4 regions of the Rhizobium sp. 01T444 genome follow, and region 4 is predicted to be linked to each of the others. Evidence: predicted binding sites of a transcription regulator. Region 4 holds the regulator's gene; each other region holds the start of a gene.
The links. The regulator LexA, encoded in region 4, represses DNA repair genes until DNA is damaged. The targets are predictions, from matches to a motif close to TGTTCNNNNTGTGTTCNG.
Positions count from the first base shown of each region.

Region 1: AC1DTN_RS01130 (ATP-dependent helicase) is a predicted target of LexA. The motif match lies at 1,572-1,589, and genes of this name have one in related genera.
Region 2: AC1DTN_RS02670 (2'-5' RNA ligase family protein) is a predicted target of LexA. The motif match lies at 1,917-1,934, and genes of this name have one in related genera.
Region 3: AC1DTN_RS25355 (PA0069 family radical SAM protein) is a predicted target of LexA. The motif match lies at 1,902-1,919, and genes of this name have one in related genera.

Region 1 is NZ_JBFTPD010000001.1:232,485-236,694, forward strand. Features, by position in the region: gene AC1DTN_RS01110 (DUF982 domain-containing protein) at 4-246, shown strand; gene AC1DTN_RS01115 (hypothetical protein) at 482-745, opposite strand; gene AC1DTN_RS01120 (BON domain-containing protein) at 828-1,046, opposite strand; gene AC1DTN_RS01125 (hypothetical protein) at 1,251-1,529, shown strand; gene AC1DTN_RS01130 (ATP-dependent helicase) at 1,644-3,704, shown strand; gene AC1DTN_RS01135 (enoyl-CoA hydratase/isomerase family protein) at 3,726-4,210, opposite strand, start outside.
Region 2 is NZ_JBFTPD010000001.1:545,944-550,153, forward strand. Features, by position in the region: partial or broken gene AC1DTN_RS02660 (LysR family transcriptional regulator) at 1-749, shown strand, start outside; gene AC1DTN_RS02665 (AAA family ATPase) at 1,112-1,831, shown strand; gene AC1DTN_RS02670 (2'-5' RNA ligase family protein) at 2,007-2,615, shown strand; gene AC1DTN_RS02675 (M14 family metallopeptidase) at 2,686-3,747, shown strand; gene AC1DTN_RS02680 (TIGR03364 family FAD-dependent oxidoreductase) at 3,852-4,210, shown strand, end outside.
Region 3 is NZ_JBFTPD010000022.1:19,744-23,953, forward strand. Features, by position in the region: gene AC1DTN_RS25335 (4-(cytidine 5'-diphospho)-2-C-methyl-D-erythritol kinase) at 1-263, shown strand, start outside; gene moaB (molybdenum cofactor biosynthesis protein B) at 263-814, shown strand; gene AC1DTN_RS25345 (hypothetical protein) at 837-1,151, opposite strand; gene AC1DTN_RS25350 (glycosyltransferase family 2 protein) at 1,330-1,848, opposite strand; gene AC1DTN_RS25355 (PA0069 family radical SAM protein) at 1,988-3,145, shown strand; gene AC1DTN_RS25360 (ribonuclease HII) at 3,373-4,065, shown strand.
Region 4 is NZ_JBFTPD010000009.1:67,584-71,793, reverse strand. Features, by position in the region: gene kdsA (3-deoxy-8-phosphooctulonate synthase) at 1-641, opposite strand, end outside; gene AC1DTN_RS14890 (VOC family protein) at 638-1,525, opposite strand; gene lexA (transcriptional repressor LexA) at 1,721-2,446, shown strand; gene AC1DTN_RS14880 (ComEC/Rec2 family competence protein) at 2,427-4,210, opposite strand, start outside.

The DNA of each region.
Region 1 (4,210 bases), on a different contig from region 4:
TCGATGGCAACTGAACGATGGAATAGTCCGATCAAGGTAGGTTTCGAAGAGGCGGGAGCACGCACGGTTAACGGACCGTTTGACGCGCTGACCTGCCTGACCGATCTCTGGCCTGCCGTACGCGGATTGAAATATCTCAAGGCCCGCAGCGCCTGCCGCGCCGCGCTCGATGGAAGAAAGACCGTCGAAGAGGCCCGCGCGGAGTTTATGGCGGCGGCCGAGGAAGCAAAGCTTAAAGTGCATTAAGCTTTCGGCGGCGGTATTGGACAACAGAAGTCCGATCTGTTCCGAAACGAAGCAATGCTTAATTTTCACTTAACCCTGCCCGGAGCTCGCGCAGGGCTTTGTCTCGAAAGACATTGCGCCATTCATCTGTTCATCAATAGAACGACGCCAGCCATCATGATGATGGTTAGAGGCTCGTCACCTTCTGCGGGAGACTGCAGACGAGCCTCGTTCGAAAGAAACTTCGAATATTCTATCAGCAATCCGAAGTATCCTCATCCTCCACCTGAATATATCCTACACCGATGATTGTGCCATCTGCGGCACGGATGAAGGACGGTAGGTAATGCGGTTCGGCGGAATTGCAGACAGCGGCGCTGGTATATTCGTTCAGCGCTATTTCATCTTTCGGCAGGGCCGAATAGTTCATATCGGTTTCAAGTGAGGCATAGGCGGAGCCGGCAAAGGCGCCGCATCCCAGAAGCAGGGCCGCGGCCCACAGGCGTATCAGCGTTTGCATTATTGTCTCCCGTATTGAAATCAGCTTTTCAACACGCGGGACAGGGAGTTGGTTCCTTGGAAATTCCTGTGCGGATCGTGATTTATCTCACCAGCAGGCGGCAATGCACGTAACCGCTTCCGACAATGTCCTCGGCGATTGCCAAGGCCCGCTCGCTATCACCCCATTGGCTCACGAAACCTTCGAGAATGACGGACGAGCCGATGGTGGAGACGACGATTTCGGTCGCATCGAGATCGGCTGCGGCATGCAGGGCGCTTTCCACGGACGCGCGCATGGCGGCCGTGTTGTGGCCCTTCATCCAGGCTTCCTCGTGGGGTGGCGAGCCGTGAAACCGCAGCACCATGACCGTTCCTGACATTACCTAATAGGGGTTTAACGCAAGAAGACGACGTTTGTTGCCATACGCAGCCGGCTGGATGCATAGTCGCCGTGATGGTGGTGCTCCGATACTCCTGTTCCCGTCGGCAGAAGCCCCATGCAATTGCGGCCGAGGAAAATGTTGATGAAAGCGCTTGTGCCTGCCCTGCTTGCTACGACCCTTTTGGCTGTACCCTTGCTGGCCGGCTGTTCCGCCGCGGACGCGCCTGCGCTGGAGCCCATTCCCGGCAGCATCACCTATGGCGGGCAGCCGCGCACGAAGCTGACGAAATCGCCGATCGGCAGCGCCGTCCACAACGACTTCTACGATCAGCAGGGCCAGCGCGTCTACGAAACCTATATTCTCCAGCCCGACCGCAGCCTGAAGCTGGTGCGGCGGCAGATCGTGCCGGACTTTCCGTAATAGTGCATGGCAGCCAGCGCCTGCTTGACAGCGGCGCCAATCGAGAACATCCAAGGAACATCTGATTTTATTCGCGGGCGTTGATTCTCCCGCGAAGCCCAACCGGACGGCTGGATGTATCTCGAAAGACTCAATCCCCAGCAGCGCATGGCCGTGGAGCACGGCACACTCACCGACGGCAGCCATGTGGCCGGGCCGCTGCTGGTCATCGCCGGCGCCGGTTCTGGCAAGACCAATACGCTCGCGCATCGCGTTGCGCACCTCGTTCTCAAGGGTGCCGATCCGCGCCGTATCCTGCTGATGACCTTTTCGCGCCGGGCGGCTGCCGAAATGGGCCGGCGCGTCGAGCGTATCTGCGGCGAGGTTCTCGGCAAGAATTCCGGCATCATGGCGGATGCGCTCGCCTGGAGCGGCACGTTTCACGGCATCGGCGCGCGGCTCTTGCGCAACTATGCCGAACAGATCGGCATCGACCCGGCCTTCTCCATTCATGACCGGGAAGACAGCGCCGACCTGATGAACCTCGTGCGCCACGATCTCGGCTTCTCAAAGACGGAAAGCCGGTTTCCGACGAAGGGCACCTGCCTTGCCATCTATTCCCGTGCCGTAAACTCCGAAACGGAACTGCCGCTGGTGCTGCGCGACGCCTTCCCCTGGTGCGCCACCTGGGAAAAGCAGCTTCGTGAGCTTTTTGCCTGTTACGTCGAGTCGAAACAGAGCCAGAATGTGCTCGATTACGACGACCTGCTGCTCTACTGGGCACAGATGGTGGCCGAACCCATGATCGCCGAGGATATTGGCAGCCGCTTCGACCATGTGCTCGTTGACGAGTATCAGGACACCAACAGGCTTCAGTCTTCGATCCTGCTTGCCCTCAAGCCTGATGGCCAGGGCCTGACCGTTGTCGGCGACGATGCGCAGTCGATCTATTCCTTCCGTGCGGCCACGGTGCGCAACATCCTCGATTTTCCGGCGTCCTTCAGCCCGGCCGCCAATATCGTCACGCTCGACCGCAACTACCGTTCGACGCAGCCGATCCTTGCCGCCGCCAACGCGGTGATCGACCTTGCTTCCGAGCGTTTCACCAAGAACCTCTGGACGGAGCGGGAATCGCCGGAACGGCCACGACTGGTGACGGTGCGCGACGAGAACGATCAGGCGCGCTATGTGGCCGACAAGGTTCTCGACAATCGCGAGGAGGGCGTGAAGCTGAAAAGCCAGGCCGTGCTCTTCCGCGCCTCGCATCACAGCGGCCCACTTGAGGTGGAACTAACCCGCCGCAACATTCCTTTCGTGAAGTTTGGCGGGCTGAAATTCCTCGACAGTGCGCATGTGAAGGACATGCTGGCAGCGCTGCGCTTTGCCCAGAACCCGCGCGACCGTGTGGCTGGTTTCCGCTTGATGCAGATCCTTCCGGGTGTTGGCCCGTCCACCGCGCAGAAGGTGCTGGACCAGATGGCTGACGATGCAAGCCCGATCGCAGCGCTTGCCGTCATGCCCGCACCGCCGCGCTCGGGCGAGGAGTGGACCTCCTTCGTTTCCACCATGCAGGAGCTGAAGACCGGCAAGGCTGGCTGGCCGGCCGAGATCGAGCTGGTACGGCGATGGTATGAGCCGCATCTGGAACGGCTGCATGAGGATGCGAGCGCGCGGCTTGCCGATCTCGTGCAACTCGAGCAGATCGCCGGTGGTTATGCCTCGCGTGAGCGATTCCTGACGGAGCTCACACTCGATCCGCCCGATGCGACTTCGGATCAGGCAGGCGTGCCGCTGCTCGACGAGGACTATCTCATCCTCTCGACCATCCATTCGGCCAAGGGGCAGGAATGGACCAAGGTCTTCATGCTGAACGTCATCGACGGCTGCATCCCTTCAGATCTCGCAGTCGGCACGACGGCAGAAATCGAGGAGGAGCGGCGATTGCTCTATGTGGCGATGACCCGCGCCAAGGACAGTCTCGATCTCGTCGTGCCGCAACGCTTCTTCACTTATGGTCAGAATTCGCAGGGCGACCGGCATGTCTATGCGTCGCGCAGCCGCTTCATTCCAGCCACGCTGCTGCAATTCTTCGAGGTCTGCGGCTGGCCGCAGGTCAAGACCGATACGGCAGCCGCCCAGCAGGCGCGGCAAGTGCGTATTGATGTCGGCGCGCGTATGCGCGGCATGTGGCGTTGAAACCTCTCCTGACCAGCAGGGTTAGAGCAAAAGGGGCGGCTTTGCCGGCTCGAAGAAGCGGCCGATCATCTCATCATTGACCAGGGCGATCGTCGGCGGCGACCATTTCGGATTGCGGTCCTTGTCGATGACGGCTGCACGGACGCCCTCGTAGAAATCCGGACCATGCAGGATGTGCATGCAGGCGCCGAGCTCGCGGGCAAGACATTCGCCGAGCGTGCCACTCTGGCGGCCGGCTCTCAGCAGCCGCAAGGCAAGTTTGAGACTGGTCGGCGAACGTGTGAGCATCACACGGCGGGTTTCGGCAGCGAATTCACCCTCCTCCGCACCCAGTGCGGATGCGATGTCCTCGACGCGGTTGAAGTGAAAAGCACGGTCGATCATCGCGGCATTGGCCTGCAATCTGCCCTCGCCCGGCTGTTCCGAGAGATCGCCTAGCGCTGCGTCCACATCGTCCGACGAACTTCCCGCAGGCAGGTTCGTCAGACGCTGGACCGCCTCTTCGA
Region 2 (4,210 bases), on a different contig from region 4:
AAAAGCTGCCTTCGGGCTACCGCCTGACGGCTGCAGGGGAGGAGGTCCTCGAGCTCGCTGACCAGATGGAGGCATCGTCGCACCAGTTGGAGACGCGCGTCTTTGGCCGCGACCAGAGCGTGCGCGGGCTTCTGCGCGTGACACTGGCACCGCCCCTCGCGACACACCTGCTCATGCCGGACTTCTCCGATTTCGCGCGTCTGTATCCGGACATCGAGATGGAAATCTTGTCGTCCGGCGAGCTGGTAAATCTGACCAACCGAGAAGCCGACGTCGCGATCCGCGTCGTCTACGACCGCAAAACCCTGCCGCTCAATCTTCACGGCCTGAAGGGACCGGAGCTGTTCGGCGGCGTCTACATATCCCGCGATCGACTAGCCGCGTGGCGTGCGGGCGCGCCTGATCCCATCCGGTGGATCGTCATAAGCATTCATGGAATCCCGGACTGGGCCCACGAGGGTGAGGTTCGCACCGCCGAGGTTCCGTTCAGGGTCACGGACGGTGAGGCGCAGATCGTCGCGGTGCGGCAAGGGCTCGGGATCACGACGCTGCCGTGCTTCGTCGGAGATGCCGACCCCCTGCTGGTGAGGGTGCCGGGTACCGACCTGCACATGTACGGAACGCTCTTCCTTCTCACACAGGGGGAGACACGCAAGACGAAGCGCGTGCGGCTCTTCACGGAGTTCGTATCAGGCAGGCTCGCCGCGTACGCTCCGCTTCTCGGGGGGCTATCCATATCGCGCGACTGACTGCCCGCAGGTCGCCTCGCGACGCTTGAAGCGCCGTCGTTCAATCCGCGCTGTTACGCCGTGTCACAACCGACGCGAGGGCCACACTACTGACGGCGACGGACTTCACCATCGCTGACGGTCTTTTTGGCAGGATGGAGACGCCGCTTTTGCGGAGAACTCCGAGGCCCGGCCGCCCTATCGCCCGCCCCTCAATGATTGCACCCAGAAAAATCAACCTCAGACAGCATGGCTAAACAGCGCCACGCAAGGTTGCTGTTTGACCTTTTCATCTCATCACTGTGAAAGTCGCTGTTCCTTAAAGCCCGAGACGCGTCTCTCCCAGGGATGACTGCCGCCAACTCATCAACCCGAGGTAATCGATGCCAATCATTACATTTGCGAATACGAAAGGAGGGGCCGGCAAGACAACGGTCGCTCTCGTTCTTGCCACAGAACTGGCTCGCCGTGGCCATCGCGTTTCCGTTCTGGATGCCGATCCCCAGCAGTGGGCCGGCCGCTGGCATCGTCTGACCGGCGACGCAGCCGAATTCGCCGTCATCTCCGGTGTCAGCGAAGATACTATCGAACAGCAGATCAAGGACCTCAAGAAGCGCGGTGGTTATATCATCATCGACTTGCCGGCCGGTCTGAGCTCGCTGATGGCGAAGGCCATCGGCTTTTCCGATCATGTGATGGTTCCGGTGCAGGGCTGCGCCATGGATGCCGTCGGTGGCGCGCAGGTGCTTGAGATCATGAAGCAGCTTGCTGCCCAGCATGATATCCGCATCCCGCATTCGGTCGTGCTGACGCGCATCAGTTCGATCATCACCACGCGTGCATTGCTGGCGGTCAAGGGTCTGCTCGCAAAGCAGCAGGTCAATGTCATCGACACGGCGCTGATCGAGCGCGCCGCCTATCGCGATATGTTCGTTTCCGGCGGCAGCCTCTATACGATGGATCCTGCCCGTGTCAGCAATCTCGACAAGGCGCAAGACAATGCCCGCTTGTTGGCAGACGATGTTCTTCGTCTCGCACCGCCGAAGGCAGCCCGCGCCAAGTCTTCCAAAAAGGCGGCTGAGGTCCTCAAGAACGCCGCGTAAGGCATTCCTCAGCGCTTGATTGACGCCAGCAAACGGCTGCCGAAAAGGTAGCCGTTTCTGTTTTGAATATCCTCACAAAGCTATTTGTTCATGTTTTGTTCTTGACTAAAATGCCAATCCTGGTATGCTCCTCCTTGTCGAAACAAGGAGGCGGGCGATGTAGTCCGTAGTTCAAATGCCTCATTTTCCACTCGATCCGAATAGCGCAGGCCCCCAGAAGAAATCCAATCTTGGCGGGGAATTTCACGACAGGATTTTCTTCGCGCTTCGCCCAACCATCGAAGCTGCATCCGAGGCGCTGGACATCGCGCAAGTGTATCGCAATGGACATTCTCTGACCGGCCCCTCGCGGCCGAACGCAGTGCTTCATGTCACGCTGAACGGCATCGGCGCCTACCGTCGGCTCCCGGATGATATCGTGTTCGGCGCTGAACAAGTCGCCGCGGCAGTGCGTGCCCAGCCGTTCGAAATTTTGCTCGACGAAGCCATGAGCTTCAAGCATCCCGGCCAGCCGCAAGCCTTCGTCATCTGCGGCAGGCAAGAAAACGAAGGCCTGCTGGATCTTCGCAACCAAATTCAAGAAGGTCTCTACGAGGCTGGACTACCCTATAATGTCGGCGGACATCTGACGCCGCACATGACGATGCTCTATGATCGCGAGACCGTTCCGCCTGAAAAGCTTGACCGACCCGTTCGCTGGACAGTCCAGGAGTTCCTGTTGATCCACAGCATCTACGGGAAGAGCGAGCATCACGTCATCAACCGCTGGCCTCTGCTTGGCTGAACTGCGCTTGCACCGCGGGTGGGGATGCGCATAAAACTCCCCACTCAATATGCACATGCGGAGCAAGATAGTGGACGTTTCAGAGGTCATCATCCCCGGCGATACGCCCGGCATCGAATGGCGGTTGCCGGTCATGCGTTTCAAGGGAAGCGATCTGGCGGCGCCCAAGGTCTATATCCAGGCCGCATTGCATTCCAATGAACTGCCGGGAACCGCGCTTGCGCATTTTCTCTGCCTTCAACTCAGGCAAGCAGAAAGCGAAAGACGGATCGCCGGCGATATCACGCTCGTGCCGCAGGCAAATCCGATTGGTGCGGCGCAATCGCATTTCGGCGAGCTACAGGGTCGGTTCGATTTGGGATCGCGGACCAATTTCAATCGGGACTTTCCGCTGATCTCGGTCCGCGACCGGGAGGGGTTGCTTGACGGTCTTGATGATTATCCGGCTACGGATCGATTGAAGCGAGAGCTAATTCATATGGCGCTCGGAGCCGATCTGGTGCTCGATCTGCATTGCGATGATGAATCGCTGCAATATGCCTATATCGACGAAGCCTTCTGGCCGGAGGCAGCGGACCTTGCCAATGTGCTCGACATGGAAGCGGTGCTGCTTTCGGATGGCGAAAGCTCCGCCTTCGAAGAAGCGGTCGGTTTTGCCTGGAAATATCAGGTGCCGGGCGAGCGTAAGGCCAAGCTTCCGGGCAAGCTTTCGGTGACCGTGGAACTGCGCGGTCGCCGCGACGTCTATCCCGATATGGCCGAGAAAGATGCCGAAGGCCTGCTGCAATTCCTGATCGGGCGCGGTGTCGTCAACGGCGGGGCAGCCGGAGACAAGACCTTCTCCGGACCAGCCGTGCCGCTCGACAATGTCGAGATCCTGCGTGCGCCGCAGGGCGGTACCGTGCTCTTCCACCGCAATATCGGCGAGCGTGTCTCGGAAGGAGAGCTTCTGGCGACGATCGTCACCCGGCCCGGTTTTACCGAGGGCGATATCGACATCCGGGCGCCGCAGGACGGGCTATTTCTCACCCGCACTTCCGACCGGCTGGTGCGCCGGCGCGGCGACCTGATGAAGATTGCCGCCGACAAGCCGAGCAAGGCAACACGAAAGGCCGGCACCCTGGAAGACTGAACCGGCGTTCTTTTCCACACGCGGATGTAAGGCTCCGCGCAACTGTCACACAGGCTTCAAGAAAATCCGCCAAGCCGTTGCAGACATGTTGCGAAGGAGCTTTCATGCCGTATTACGACATTGCGATCGTCGGCGCGGGAATTGTCGGGCTGGCGCATGCGCTGGCGGCGGCAAAGCGCGGCAAACGGGTCGTCGTTGTCGACCGCGACGCACAGGCAAATGGCGCCTCGGTGCGCAATTTCGGCTTCGTGACGGTGACCGGCCAGCAGGCTGGCGACTGCTGGGACAAGGCACGCCAGGCCCGCGATATCTGGGCTGAAATTGTCGACGACGCCGGCATCGACGTCCTGCAGCGCGGGCTGCTCCTTGCCGCAAGGCTCGATGAATCCGAAGCCGTGATCGACGCCTTCCTGCGCACAGAGATGGGAGAAGGCTGCGAAAGACTGACGATCGAGGAGGCGCG
Region 3 (4,210 bases), on a different contig from region 4:
AGACGCCGCACTGGATGGAAGCCATACGGGCGACACGCAATGATCTGGAGATGCCGGCGCGGGAACTGGTTCCCGAAATCGCCGAGATTTCAGGCATGCTCGCGGCAGAAGGCGCGCTTTTCACGCGCATGTCCGGCTCTGGCGCGACCTGCTTCGGCATCTTCGAGACACCCGTTGCTGCGCTGCGCGCCGCTGAGCGTCTTCACGCGGCCCGCCCGGACTGGTATTTCCAGTCGACGGAGACTTTCGCAGGAGGTGCATGATGGCAGGCCTGGACGAAAAACGAGCTTTTATCCCCCTCGGCATTGCGGTTCTGACCGTTTCGGATACGCGTACGCTGGCCGACGACAAATCCGGCGACACGCTGGTGGCACGGATTGTGGAAGCCGGCCATCATCTGGTCGACCGCGACATCGTGCCTGACGACCGCGAGAGGATTACCGCGCGCGTGCGCGCCTGGACTGAAGCCAAGGAGATCGACGTCGTCATCACCACGGGCGGGACCGGCTTCACCGGCCGCGACGTGACGCCCGACGCACTGGAACCGCTCTTCGAAAAGAGGATGGACGGGTTTTCGGCCGTGTTCCACCGCATTTCCTACGACAAGATCGGCACCTCGACGATCCAGTCGCGCGCTACGGCAGGTGTTGCCAACGCCACCTTCATCTTCGTGCTGCCGGGCTCGCCCGGCGCCTGCAAGGACGCGTGGGACGGTATCTTGAAGGCGCAGCTCGACTATCGCCATATGCCCTGCAATTTCGTGGAGATCATGCCGCGGCTGGACGAACACCTCAAGCGCGGCGCGACGAAATAGACTGGTTACAATAGCAGCATCGCTATGTCGCGAGGCCCGGCAGGGCGGGCATCGTTTCCCAGCTATCACCGGACAGCAGCACGCAGCTTATCCCGTGAACGTCCGTGACGACGAGCGTCCATGTGCCGCTTTCGGCGGCATAGACTTCGAGAATGGCGTTCTGGTTAATCAGTCCGACTGCAGTGAGCTTTTCGCCAAAGTTGCTGTCCAGGAAATTGACGATCTCGGATCGGCCTGCGCAACTGCGCATCATCTGCGATGCTGCCGGATGCGGATGCGCGATCACCAATGTCGTCAATATGACGGCCAGCAGGCCGTGGACCATATTGCGTAGCATGACGCACCTCCTTTCGCCGGAAACCCGGCAGAAGAGGAGATTTTCGCTGACCTGTTCTGCCGTTCACCGGCATTCCATGGCCATCCGTTACGAAGCGAGGCGCTTCGGCGGCGCCATAGCCGAATTATAGCGCGAAATCCTATTGGGCGCCATCTTTTCGCAATGTCGAGGAGTGCAGCTATCGCGCGGCGCGGGCGACCCAGGAGGGAATCAATTCGCTGGAGAGTTGGCGCGGCTTCTGTGCCTTGACGAATTCGGTAAGGCGCATGCCGCTCTTTGCAGCTGAAATGGCGAGTTTCTTCGGCATAAGCAGGCCGAGTTCCAGCGGCGGCCTGGCACGGCCGACGCGCTGGAAAAAGGGGCGCCGATAGCCGCGTGAGGCGGTGAAGCGCGCAGGCACCTTATTCAAGGCTACGTATTCCGCGACTTCGTCGATCCAGCCTGCCTGCGGTCTTGCGCCCGGTTCGACGAAAAGCAGCCATTCGCCGCGAGCGGAACGGATGATGTCCTTGATATCCCATTGCGAATGGAAACGGCAGCCGGCGGCATCCGCCACCCGCGAGGTGCCGTCGCGGGAGCCGTGATCGAGCACGACCACGTCACTGACGAGGCCCTCGACGGCGCCCGCCACCAATACCGATAGAGTCTGGGCCAGCTCAGGTTCCTGATCCTGGCATTCAAGAACGACAGTCAACATTGCCTGTTTATAGAGCGCCGCACAAAATTTTGCCAGCACCACTTTCCCCATTTTGTTCTTGCATTGTTCTCTTTTTGCGGATAGGAATATAATCATCAAAACGAGCGGGATCGAGCGTTTTCCGCCGCTGGAGAATCCGATGAGACCACAGTCCCTTGCAGGGCAGGCCGCATTTGCGCCTGCCAATACGGCAGATATTGCCGACGCGATGATCGCAGCCTCGGGGCTGCGCATTGAGGTTGACCGGCGGCGTGGCCGCGGCGCGGGGCTTAATCCCAGCGGCCGCTTCGAGCCAACGCAGCGCGAGACCTTCGATGATGGCTGGCAGACGCTCGAGGAACTGCCGCCCTTCAAGACGGATGTGCAGATCGAGAAGCCGCGCACGGCGATCACCCGCAACGAGTCCCCCGACCTTTCCTTCGATCGGTCGATCAATCCCTATCGCGGCTGCGAGCATGGCTGCATCTATTGTTTCGCCCGGCCGACGCATGCCTATATGGGCCTCTCGGCGGGACTGGATTTCGAAAGCAAGCTGTTTGCCAAGCCGGACGCGCCGAAGCTTCTGGAGCGCGAGCTCGCCAAGCCTGGTTACAAGGTCCGCGTCATCGCGATCGGCACCAACACCGATCCCTACCAGCCGATCGAGAAGGAGTGGCGCATCATGCGGCAGATCCTCGAAGTGCTGAACAAGGCGAACCACCCCGTTGCGATCGTCACCAAGTCGGCGATGATCCTGCGCGATCTCGATATCCTCACGGAGATGGCGGCGAAGAACCTCGTCCGCGTCGGCATTTCGGTCACGACGCTTGACCGCAAGCTTGCGCGCCTGATGGAACCACGCGCCTCGACGCCGACGCGCAGGCTGGAGGCGGTCCGCGGGCTTTCCGAGGCCGGTGTGCGCACGTCAGTGATGGCGGCGCCGATCATCCCGGCGCTCAACGATCACGAGCTGGAGCGCATTCTGGATGCCGCAAAGGCGGCAGGCGCAGAAGAGGCAAGTTATGTGCTGCTGCGGCTGCCGCTGGAGGTGAGCCCGCTGTTCCGCGACTGGCTGCTGCAGAACTATCCTGACCGTTATCGCCACGTCATGTCGCTGGTGCGCTCAATGCGCGGCGGTAAGGATTATGATGCCGAGTTCGGCAAGCGCATGAAGGGCGCCGGGCCTTACGCCTGGCAGATCGCCCGCCGCTTCGAGATGGCAGCAAAGCGGTTAGGGCTAACTAGGCGAAGCCTTGCCCTGCGCGACGATCTCTTCGTACCGCCAAATGGCAGCGGCGTGCAGCTTTCGTTGCTCTGACTGGTTGTTTTACGCAAGTCCGGACGCAAAGCCGCTGCGCACTTTTGCTGGAATTGCTTTTGTTAACGAGCTTGCGTGAGGCGTGAAGAAGACCTGCCCTGCGTCTTCTGTCTTGCGCAATTCCTGCGGATGGCCCTGACCGCACCATCCGCCGGACCGCCCCCGGTCGTCGCCGCCCTGATCCGGGGGCTTGCAGGAAATCGGGTTGGCGTGCGAGTTTCAACCGCATGAAACGTCGCACGTCACCCGATTCTCCTCTGCTCTTTGAAGAGGTACCCCTCGTGCCGGATTTCCGGCTGGAGCTGCAAGCCCGCAAGGCTGGCCACTGGCCTGTCGCGGGTGCCGACGAGGCAGGGCGCGGACCGCTTGCAGGCCCTGTCGTGGCTGCAGCCGTGATCCTCGATCCCAAGCGCATTCCCGAGGGCCTCAACGATTCCAAGCAGCTTTCGGCGCAGAGACGCGAGGAGCTGTTCGTCCAAATTCTTGCGACCGCCACAGTCTCCATCGCCTCGTCCAGTTCCACACGCATCGACGAAACCGATATCCGCAAAGCAAGCCTCGACGCCATGCGCCGCGCAATCTGCGGCCTTTCCATCCCGGCAAGCTATGTGCTGACGGACGGACTGGACGTGCCTGTTGGCCTCGACTGCCCCGGGCATGCCGTGGTGAAGGGCGACGCGCGATCTGTTTCGATTGCCGCCGCCTCCATCGTGGCAAAGGTGACGCGCGACCGAATGATGGCGCGCGCGCATCTGGTGTTTCCCGAATATGGTTTTGCCGCCCATGTCGGATATGGCACGGCGCAGCATCGCTCCGGCATCGAGAAGCACGGGCCGTGCTCGCTGCACCGGATGAGCTTCCGGCCACTCCGCAAGGACGGCGTCGTGGAAGAGCTGAATGGGGAGATGCTGGAGGAGTAAGCTCCAGCGCGGGATCCGCTCCGTTTCCCTGCAAGCCCTGGGGATGGGAAAGTGTCAGAGACACTCGATTGCTGTACCGGCATCGAGGGTTTCTGCAGCAGCTTCCGAAAGGGTGATCCGTTGTTTTCGGCGCAGCCCATCACAG
Region 4 (4,210 bases):
CCGCCGGGCTGCTGGACTGAATGCGTGGCGTCGAAAATAACGGGGGCGCCGGTTGCTGCCATGATCGGCAGGGAACGCATGTCGGAGACCAGCGTATTGTAACCGAAGGAAGCACCGCGTTCGCACAGCAAGATGTTCGGATTGCCGCTCTGGTTCAGCTTGCCGAGCACGTTCTTCATATCCCAAGGCGCCAGGAACTGGCCCTTCTTGACGTTGATAACGCGGCCGGTCTTTGCCGCAGCCACCAGGAGATCCGTCTGACGAGACAGGAAGGCCGGTATCTGCAGGATGTCGACGACCTTGCCCACTTCGGCGCATTGTTCTTCAGTGTGGATGTCGGTCAGAACCGGAATGCCGAGTTCCTTCTTGAGATCGGCAAAAACCTCCAGGCCCTTTTCAAGGCCGACACCGCGTTTGCTCGACAAGGAAGAGCGGTTCGCCTTGTCGAAAGACGTCTTGTAAACGAGCCCGATACCGAGCTTGGCGCACAGTTCCTTCAACGTGCCGGCAACCATGAACGCATGGTCGCGGCTTTCCATTTCGCAAGCGCCGGCAATCAGCGACAGACGTGCAGCATTGGAGAAGGTGACCTTGCCGGCGCCTTCGCCGACCGTCACAACGGAGTTCGTAGTAGAGCTCATGATGTTTCCTCGAAAGCGAAGAGCACGCCCTGACCGGGCGCGGGCTTCACCAGAATACGGTTGCCCTTGCGTGTATAGGTCACCCCGTTAGCAGCCAAATGCGCTTCTGTCACGGCCAGATCGCCAACCGCAAAGAGGATTGCCCGGCCGCGCAGGCCGCGATCGATATCCGGCGTCGCCAGATCGAAATAGGCCTCCAGCCCCTGCGGGGTCATCAGGCTGATCTTTGCGTTTCCGGTAAGCACCTCCAGCCCGAAACTCGTATCGCCAGCAGAAGCGGCTTTTGCCGCCGAGCGAACGAAGGCGCCGAAGGCTGTCGGCTCGGGGGCTGCGAGCGCGATCTCGGCAATGCCTGTCACGCCATTGGCGTGGGTCTCCAGCACGTTGCGGTCGGCAGGAAGCGGGTTGATGCGCTCGACAGCGAAGAGAAAGAAATCCGGTGCCCGGAGGTCGGCAGCGAAGGCGAGCCGGAAGCCGGCAATGCTCTCCGTGCCATCCGGCATTTTCACAGGGCGTTCGAACTGCAGCACAGAACCGGCACTGATGCTGCCCTCCACGAATCGAGCATGTTCGTGCTTTGCATCCGCGGTGGCGAAGGCGATGGCGGACAGTCCCTCGCTGCCGCAGCGGAAACGGAAAGCCTGATCGCGAGCCGTGAAGACATTGCCCTCACGTGCCGTCACCTCGCTCTCCTCGACGCTCGCGACACCGAGCGGCTCGATATAGGTTTTGTCGGCAAAGAAAACACAGGCATTCTCCGTGCCGAAGGGATGGCGGGCATCGGGCGCGACGGTAAAGCCCAGCTTGCCCAGCCTTTCGCGGGCAAGGTCGATATCGGTAACCGGCAAAACGAGATGATCGATCGGAAGCGTGTCTTGGCTCATCGGTTCTTCTCCCAGCAGTGACAAGGAGATGTGCTTCAGCAGGTCTCGTGAAACAAGGCCAGACAGGCCTAAGGGCGATAAAAATCAAATTCTCGACAGATTGAACAGAAGTTTTACGAAAATTTAGCTACTTGCGGAACACATATGGAACATATAGTGTCCGTTCTGGATTTGTTTCAAGACTGGGGAGACGCCATGCTCACGCGCAAACAACAGGAACTCCTTCTTTTCATTCATGAAAGGATGAAGGAGTCAGGCGTTCCACCGTCTTTCGACGAGATGAAGGACGCACTGGATCTGGCCTCGAAATCCGGTATTCACCGGCTGATCACGGCGCTCGAAGAACGCGGCTTCATTCGCCGGCTTCCGAACCGGGCGCGCGCGCTCGAAGTCATCAAACTGCCGGAAGCCTACAGCCCGAGCCTGCAGCCTCGGCGCGGCTTTTCACCGAGCGTCATCGAGGGCAGCCTCGGCAAGCCCCAGCCCGTGGCGCCTCCTGCCTCGGCGAAGCCAGCACCCGCTGCCGATAACGGCAATGCGGTCTCCGTTCCCGTCATGGGCCGCATCGCCGCCGGTGTTCCGATCTCGGCAATCCAGAACAATACGCATGACATCACCGTTCCCGCCGATATGCTTGGCTCCGGTGAACATTATGCGCTGGAAGTTCGCGGCGACTCGATGATCGAAGCCGGCATCTTCGATGGCGACACGGTCATCATCCGCAATGGCAGCACAGCCAATCCGGGTGATATCGTCGTCGCGCTCGTCGATGACGAGGAAGCAACGCTCAAGCGTTTCCGCCGCAAGGGCGCATCGATTGCGCTCGAGGCAGCAAACCCTGCTTACGAGACCCGCATCTTTCCGCCGGATCGCGTCAAGGTCCAGGGCAAGCTCGTCGGCCTCATTCGCCGCTATCACTGACCGGTGACAGATTGGCGTCTGCGAATGTGTTACTGCGCCAATCATAGGCGCGGTGGCGCATCCAGGGTCGCCCCAATGTGTCGAATGCGGTTGCGACCTCAATTCCCTTATCGGTGAATCGAAGTTCGACAGAACCTGTCTTGCGCAGCGTCTCGCCGGTAAAGAGCAGCGCGCCGGAACGACAGCGGTCGAAGCGCAATCGGACAGGGGTCACCACAATATCAGCCGTATCGCAGGCTGGTCCGAGATAGGCAGCATTGTCGATGACGGTCAGTTTCTTTCCATTGACGAGCAAAGTGGTGCACCAGGCGCCCTTCAGGCAGGAGAAGCGTGACGGCGGGCTAATGGCGACTGCCTGTCTCATTGCCTCTCTGGCTTCATTCTGTTGGTCGGGTGACAGTTGCAGTCTTTGACCATCAGGCGCAGTGGGCGCCTTGGCAGCTTGAAGCATAACTGGCTTCTGATGCTCTTCGACGGCAAGGGCCCTCTGCCATTGTTCGAAGATGAAGGCGGGCGGCTTTTCACGGTTCGAAGCCATCGCCTCTCCATCGACTATAGCGACCAGGCCGCCATCTTCGGAGATAGCGATATCGGGCATCGCCTCCGATGGAAGAAGGACAACAGCGAGCGTCGAGACCGCGACAATTGCCGTTCCCATGTGCCGCAGCCGGGTTCTGAGCAGGGTCAGCAGCAGAAATCCGAAAACGGCGGTCGGGAAATACCAGCCGGGCAAGCGGCCTACATCTATGTTGCCGCCCCACCCCGCTACTGCCTTTGCGATGGTGATCACCAGATCAAGCCCGAAGCCTGCCACCGGCCATAGCCAGCCGTCCAGACCAAACGGCATCAGCAGCATTGCCAGCATCCCGGCCGGCATGACGATGAAGGTGATGACCGGCATGGCCGCGAGATTTGCCGGCAGGCCATAGGCAGTCAGCCGGTGGAAATGCTCGATCGAAAACAGCGCCGTCGAGAAACCACCGATCAGCGACGTCAGGAAAACGCCACCGAAGAAGCCACCAACCATGAAGAAGGGCTTCATGATCGGCAGCTTGGCAAAGGCATTCTCCCGCATCGGCCGCCCCTTCCAGAGGTCGTAGCCGGCGACCAGTGCAAGCGTTGCGGCAAAGGACATCTGGAAACTCGGCCCCAGCACCTCCGATGGCGAGACCGCGAGGATCACGAGAGCGGATAGCGCCACGTTTCTGAGACTGATCGACGGCCGGTCGAAGAAGACCGCAACCAGCATAATCGCCATCATGATGAAGGCGCGTTCGGCGGAGACGGCAAAACCCGAGATCAGATAGTAGGCCGTCACCGCAGCGAGCGCACCGGCCGCCGCGATCTTCTTGGTTGGCCATGCCTGGGCAATGCCGGGAACAAGACTGAGAATGACGCGCAGGCCGACAAAGAAGATGCCGGCGGAGAGCGCCATGTTGAGGCCGGAGATCGCGATGATATGCGCAAGGCCGGACTGCCGCAGCGCCTCTGTCGTTTCATCCGAGATCGCCCGTCTCTCGTCCGTGACAAGGGAGGCGGCAAAAGCCCCGGTGTCGCCGGGTAGTGTGGAGCGAATCCGATCGCCGATGCCGCTTCTCAGGCGGTAGAGCGACTCCAGAATTGCCTCACCGACCGAGTTCGATCGCTCCGGCTGTTCCGCAACCCTCTTGGGTACTCCATAGAAGAAGCCGTTGGCACCGATGCCGTCAAAATAGGCGCTGAAGGCAAAATCATTGAGGTGGGGGAGCGCCGGTCCCGCCGGAG